2 regions of the Sodalis sp. RH20 genome follow, and region 2 is predicted to be linked to the other one. Evidence: predicted binding sites of a transcription regulator. Region 2 holds the regulator's gene; the other holds the start of a gene.
What was found. The regulator PhoB, encoded in region 2, activates phosphate uptake and scavenging genes when phosphate is short. The targets are predictions, from matches to a motif close to CTGTCATAAAACTGNCNNAT.
Positions count from the first base shown of each region.

Region 1: a site for PhoB is predicted at 1,482-1,501, ahead of serA (phosphoglycerate dehydrogenase). Genes of this name have one in related genera too.

Region 1 covers NZ_CP178733.1:5,786,953-5,790,570, forward strand. The annotation lists gene ACL2XM_RS26425 (LysR family transcriptional regulator ArgP) at 1-496, opposite strand, end outside; gene rpiA (ribose-5-phosphate isomerase RpiA) at 713-1,369, shown strand; gene serA (phosphoglycerate dehydrogenase) at 1,685-2,917, shown strand; gene ACL2XM_RS26440 (5-formyltetrahydrofolate cyclo-ligase) at 3,048-3,618, opposite strand, start outside.
Region 2 covers NZ_CP178733.1:3,406,631-3,410,248, forward strand. The annotation lists gene phoR (phosphate regulon sensor histidine kinase PhoR) at 1-1,124, opposite strand, end outside; gene phoB (phosphate response regulator transcription factor PhoB) at 1,149-1,838, opposite strand; gene sbcD (exonuclease subunit SbcD) at 2,050-3,363, shown strand; gene ACL2XM_RS15755 (AAA family ATPase) at 3,360-3,618, shown strand, end outside.

The DNA.
Region 1 (3,618 bases), 2.4 Mb from region 2:
ACAGATAATCCAGGGCGCCCAGTTGATCCACCAAGCAGCTCGGCAGCGGCTGGGGCTGGATACTGACCGCGCCCACCACTTCGCCGCGCCTTAGCCTTTCCTGGGTACGCGTTTCATCTTCCACCTGTAAATTAAGGCGGATAGGCGAATCGGTCAGCACCGGTTTCAGCGCCGGCAGCAGCCAGGTCGCCAGGCTGTCGGCATTCACCGCCAGCGACAGCAGCAGCGGCGTGTCGCTGCCGTTATCGGTGCCCAGCCATTCGTCCTCCAGCAATTCCACCTGATGCAGCAAGGCCAGCAGCTTTTGCCCTTGCTCGGTGGGCCGTGGGGGAATGGTACGCACCAGCAGCGGCTGGCCAAACAGGTTTTCCAGTTGTTTTATGCGCTGCGATACCGCGGATTGGGTGATACATAATTTTTGCGCGGCGCGTTCAAAACCCCGTTCCCGTATCACGGCGTCAAGCGCCTGCAGCGTCCGATAGTCCGGGCGTTTCATTCTTTATCCCCTGCGTCGATATCTCTGTGCATCAATAGGTACTTTTTGGTCACCGGTTTTCACTATGCCATAGATTGACCCGGTTGCGGACGCAAAATTTTAGCCGTGTCAGGCGCGGGCATCCGGGATGCGGCGGGTTGTGGCGGAATTCACGCCATCGGCGATGATATTGTTTTATAATACCGCCCACTTTCCGTAGCCAAGGCTTAATTATTTATGACGCAGGATGAACTGAAAAAGGCGGTGGGCTGGTCGGCATTGAAGTATGTGAAACCGGGCACGATCGTCGGCGTCGGCACCGGGTCCACCGCCGCGCATTTTATCGATGCCCTGGGCAGCATCAGGAATCAAATCGAAGGGGCGGTCTCCAGTTCGGACGCTTCTTCGGCCAAGCTGAAGAGCCTCGGTATCCCGCTGCTGGATCTCAACAGCGTCGACGTGCTGGACATCTATGTCGACGGCGCCGATGAAATCAACGGCCAGATGCAGATGATCAAAGGCGGCGGGGCGGCCCTGACGCGCGAAAAAATCATCGCGGCGGTCGCGCGTAAATTTATCTGTATCGTCGATGGATCCAAACGGGTGGACGTCCTGGGCAATTTTCCCCTGCCGGTGGAAGTGATCCCGATGGCGCGCGCCTATGTGGCGCGCGAGCTGGTGAAACTGGGCGGATTGCCGGAGTACCGCCAGGGCGTGGTAACCGATAACGGCAATATTATCCTGGACGTGCGCAACCTGCGCATCCTGGACGCGGTGGCCCTGGAAGACAAAATCAACAGCCTGCCCGGCGTGGTGACCGTGGGCCTGTTTGCCCGGCGCGGCGCGGATGTGGCGCTGATCGGCACCGCCGGGGGCGTTCAGGTTATCGAGTAACAGGCCGGTTTTACCACCGCCCGGCGCCGCCGCCGGCTTTCCACGCCGGCGGCGGTGGATGTTAATTTTGTTTACATAGCATCTTTTATCGCCGCAGGCGAAATTCAGTGATAAATGTCACATTTATGCCATCGGCCTGCTATATATATGACGCTTCTCCACCAGACCAGAGGATTTATCCATAGCAATCGCTTATGGCTGCGTCTTATGCTGTCTTAAGGATAAACGGCCCTGTTGCCGCCACGGTAATTTTTGTTATTTTGTCCGGGTGCTGTGTGTTGCAGTCGCATCTGAAGTCTCAAAAAGGGTCGGGAAATGGCAAAAGTATCGCTGGAAAAAGATAAGATTAAGTTTCTGTTGGTCGAAGGTGTTCACCCCAGCGCGGTGGATAGCCTGAAACGCGCCGGTTATACCAATATTGAATACCATAAGGGCGCGCTGGATTCCGCGGCACTGAAAGCCTCCGTGCGCGACGCGCACTTTATCGGCATCCGATCCCGTACCCACCTGACGGAAGACATCTTTGCCGCGGCGGAAAAACTCGTTGCCGTCGGCTGCTTTTGTATCGGCACCAATCAGGTCGATCTGAAAGCCGCGCTGAAAAAAGGCGTGCCGGTATTCAATGCGCCTTTTTCCAATACCCGCTCCGTGGCGGAATTGGTGCTCGGCGAAATGCTGCTGATGATACGCGGCGTCCCGGAGGCCAACGCCAAAGCGCACCGCGGCCAGTGGAACAAGCAGGCGAGCGGCAGCTATGAAGCGCGCGGCAAGAAACTGGGCATCATCGGTTACGGCCATATCGGCACCCAGCTGAGTATCCTGGCGGAAGGCCTGGGGATGCAGGTGTTCTATTACGATATCGAGAGCAAACTGTCCCTGGGCAACGCGCGCCAGGTGGATTCGCTGCCTGAGCTGCTGGGTATGTGCGACGTGGTCTCCCTGCATGTGCCGGATACCCAGTCCACCCGCAATATGATGGGCAAGGAAGAATTCGGCCATATGAAGCCGGGGTCGCTGTTTATCAACGCCTCGCGCGGTACGGTGGTGGATATCCCGGCCCTGTGCGACGCCCTGGCCAGTAAACATATCGCCGGCGCCGCCGTGGACGTGTTCCCGGAAGAGCCCGCCACCAACAGCGATCCGTTCAACTCGCCGCTGTGTGAATTCGATAATGTGATCCTGACGCCGCATATCGGCGGATCCACCGAGGAAGCGCAGGAAAATATCGGCGTGGAAGTGGCGGGCAAACTGGCCAAATACTCCGATAACGGCTCGACCCTGTCGGCGGTCAATTTCCCGGAAGTCTCGCTGCCGGAACATGGCGATAACGTCAGCCGTTTACTGCATATCCATGAAAACCGTCCCGGGATCCTGACCCGCATCAACCAGATTTTTGCCGAGCAAAGCATCAATATCGCCGCCCAGTATCTGCAAACCACGCCCGAAATCGGTTATGTGGTCATTGATGTGGAAACCGATACCGAAAATACCGCCCTGCAGCTGCTGAAGGCGATACCCGGCACTATCCGCGCCCGCCTGCTGTACTGATAGCTGCGCGCCTGAGGTGGTCGACCCCAGCCCCGGCTTAGCGAGCCGGGGTTTTTTTATGGGTACCGCCAGCTTAGCGCGCACGCCGGATACACCACCGGGCCAAGGGCCGCCATCCGTCCCCGACGGTTTACCAGCGCCAGTGCCGCGACGGGGTAACAATTTCCGGCAACGGGATATCCCAGGGCTCCGCCGGTATGGCGTCCACCTGCTGGCAATCGTGGGCCAGCCCGATGGGGTAGAAGCCGGCGCCGCGCCGCCAGTGCCGCAGGGTGCGATCGTAAAAGCCGCCGCCCATGCCCAGGCGCTGGCCCCGGGCATCAAAGGCCACCAGCGGGGTAAACAGGATATCGAGATGCCGCGCCGGCAAGAGTTGGGTCACGTCCAGCCGCGGCTCGCTGATATGCAGGCGGTTCACCACCAGCGGCGTATCGGGCCTGTAGCGCAGGAACAACAGGTGGCCCGGGCTGAAAGGGTGCAGCACCGGCAAATAAACGCGCTGGTCGCGTTGCCAGAGCGCCTCAATAAGCGGCCGGGTATCCAGCTCGCCGTCAAACGATAAAAACAGCGCCAGGCTGCGGGCCGCGGTAACCCGCGGGTCGGCCAGCAGGGTTTTGACCAGCGCCGCGGCCGCAGCGGCCTGTTCGGCCGGGGTGAGCCGGCGGCGTTGCCGGCGGATATGGTTGCGGAGGCTTTGCCGC
Region 2 (3,618 bases):
CGGTAAAAACGCTCGGTCAGGCGCGGTAAATGCTCCGGGGCGATGCCCGGCCCGTTATCGCTGACCTGAAACTGCGCGCCCTCAGCGGTACGCTGCCAGCACACCTCGATGCGGGTGCCCGGCGGCGTATGGATGACCGCATTGTATATCAGGTTCGACATCGCGCTGCGCAGCTGATCCTCATTGCCGCGCACCAGCAACTGTTCATTAACCCGGAACACGATCTCATGCCGTTCCTGGCTGAGCGCCCCGGCGCTTTGCTGCAGGCGCTTGAGAATGGCCGGAATATCGACGCGTTCATTGACCTCGCCCTGCGGCGCGGCCTCGATACGGGATAACACCAGCAACTGCTTGACCAGGCGCTCCATGCGCTGCGTCTGATCCTGCATGGTGTGGATGGCCTTGGCGCGCATGGCTTCATCCATATCCTGGTCGTTCATCATTTCCAGATATCCCTGCAACACCGTCAGCGGCGTACGCAGTTCATGGCTGGCATTGGCGAAAAAGTTGCGCCTGGCGCCTTCCAGCTGGCGCATCTGGGTCACGTCGCGGGCCACCATTAACAGCTGGTCGTCGGTATAGGGCATCACGCGGAATTCAACGTAACGTTGCTTATTGAGCAGCAGGGTCAAGGGGCGCTCGAACGACTGGCCCTGGATATAGCTGTTGAATTCAGGATAGCGCAGCAGGTTAAGGATATGCTGGCCGTTGTCTTCCGGCCAGCGAAACCCGAGCAGCTGCTGCGCCAGGCCGTTGCACCAGAAAATATGGCCGTCGTCGGTCAACATCACCAGCGCATCAGGCAAGGTTTCCGCGCCGCTGCGAAAGCGTTTGAACAATGTCGCCAGTTCACGCCGCCGCCGCCGGTGGCGCAACTGCATCTGATGCAGGCCATAGAACAGCGGTTCCCAGCTTCCCCGCCCTTCCGGCGGCGTATGCCGGAGATCGACCCATAACCAGCGGGACAGCCGCAGTTGGTAATAATAGTTGCGCACCAGCGCGGCCAGCAGCGCCGCCACCAACAGCCAGGCCAGGTGGCCGACAAAAAGCGACAACAGCAGGGCCGGCAGGCAAAACAGCCCCAGTTCCAGCAAAATCTTACGCCAGGATAAACGTTCCAGCACCGGCAGAGCTCCCCTTATACCGCGCTAATAGCGCGCGGAAAAACGATAGCCGGTGCCGCGGACCGTCTGCACCATCCGATCGTGACCGCCGGTTTCCAGCGCTTTGCGCAGGCGGCGAATATGCACATCAACCGTCCGGTCCTCAACATACACATTAGTGCCCCAGACATGATTTAACAACTGTTCCCGGCTATATACCCGCTCGGGATGGGTCATGAAAAAGTGCAGCAGTTTAAATTCGGTCGGTCCCATCTCCAGGGCCAGTTCGTTGGAGGTTACCCGGTGCGACGACGGATCCAGGCTTAAGCCCTGCAGCTCAATCTTATCTTCCACCGCCATCGGCGAAATACGGCGCATCACCGCCTTGATCCTGGCCAGCAGCTCCTTGGGCGAGAACGGTTTGGTGATATAATCATCGGCGCCCACTTCCAGCCCCCGCACCCGGTCTTCCTCCTCGCCGCGCGCGGTCAGCATCATGACCGGAATATCGCGGGTCAATACCTCGCGTTTCATATGTTTGATAAATTGAATTCCCGAACCGCCTGGCAACATCCAGTCGAGCAATACCAGATCCGGATAAGGCTCCGCCATACGGCTGACCGCCGTGCCGTAGTCTTCGGCTTCGATGGGCTGGAAGCCATTCTGTTCAAGTACGAAGCACACCATTTCACGAATCGGCGCTTCGTCTTCCACGACTAATATGCGTTTTGCCATTTTTTCCTGCCATTAATCTCTGCGGTTAACGTGCCCGGGCATTATGCGTCACTTTTATGACAGATTTATTAAAATCAGCCCATCGTGCCAGAAGCATAGCGGATGGCGGTTTTTTTTCGTCCCGGGTTGCCAAATTAACAGCTTTACGTCGGCATCGCCCGGGGTAAGGTTTATACTCTCGCCCTGACTTTTACACTCTGGCTGGAGCGTCATGCGGATCATTCACACTTCTGACTGGCATCTGGGTCAGTCGTTTTTCACCAAAAACCGCGCCCGGGAGCACCGCGCCTTCCTGCAATGGCTGGTGGCGCAGGTGGCAGAACGGGATATCGACGCGGTGATCGTGGCCGGCGATATCTTTGATACCGGCACCCCGCCCAGCTATGCCCGCGAACTGTTCAATCGTTTCGTGGTGGCGTTGCAGCCGACCGGTTGCCAGCTGATCATACTGGCGGGCAATCATGACGCGGTGGCGACACTGAACGAATCCCGGGCGCTGCTGGCCTGCATGCATACCCGGGTTATCGCCGGCGGCGGGTTCGGCGCCCGGGACGATGACGACAACGCCGACGGCGACCGCGAAGACAGCGGCGGGCAACCGGTTTTTGTACTGAACGATCGTAGTGGAAAGCCGGGGGCGATACTGTGCGCCATCCCCTTTTTACGCCCGCGGGATGTGCTGACCAGCCGCGCCGGAGAATCGGGGGATGATAAACAGCGGGCGCTGATGGACGCCATCGCCGCATATTACCAGGCGCTATATGACCGGGCGCTGGCCCTGCGCGCCAAGTTGCCCGGCCGGCTGCCGATTATCGCCACCGGACACCTGACCACGGTGGGCGCCGCCACCACCGATTCGGTACGCGATATTTATATCGGCAGCCTGGACGCGTTTCCCGCCCAGCTGTTTCCTCCGGCGGATTATATCGCCCTCGGCCATATCCACCGCCCGCAGTGCGTGGGCGGACAGCAGCATATCCGCTATTGCGGTTCGCCCATCGCCTTGAGTTTTGATGAGACCGGGCAGCCCAAGCAGATCAATATAGTCAGTTTCGACGCCGGGGGCGTGGCGGACATTTCCCCGGTTTTGATCCCGGAAACCCAGGCCCTGCGCCTGATAAAAGGCGACCTGGCGGACATCGAGGCGCAGTTGCGCTCGTTTAGCGATTACCCGGGGTCCACGCCCGTCTGGCTGGATATCGAGGTGGTGACAGACGCCTGGCTGAATGATATCCAGCAGCGTATCCAGCAGTTGGCGGCCGATTTGCCGGTGGAAATCGTGCTGTTGCGCCGTAACCGCGAGCAGCGGCTGTCGGCACTGGCGCGCCGGCAACGGGAAACGCTGGTCGAACTGAGCGCCGGGGACGTGTTTGAGCGGCGCCTGGCGCTGATCCCCTCCCCCGCGCCGGAGAACCTGGACGCCATACGCTTGCTCTATCGCCAGGTAACGGCGGACGTACAGCAAGGCGCCGCGGCGGAAAACCCGCTAGCGCCGGATGCCGCAACCAAAGGAGACGCCCGGTGAAAATCCTGACGCTGCGGCTGAAAAACATCAATGCGCTCAGGGGCGAGTGGAAAATTGATTTTACCGCCGACCCCTTCGACCGCGCCAGCCTGTTTGCCATTACCGGTCCCACCGGCGCCGGCAAGACCACTATTCTTGACGCCATCTGCCTGGCGCTGTATCACCGCACGCCCCGCCTGGACGCGTTGCCCGGCCAGGAATTGATGACCCGGCTGACCGCCGAATCGCTGGCGGAAGTCGAGTTTTCGGTCAAGG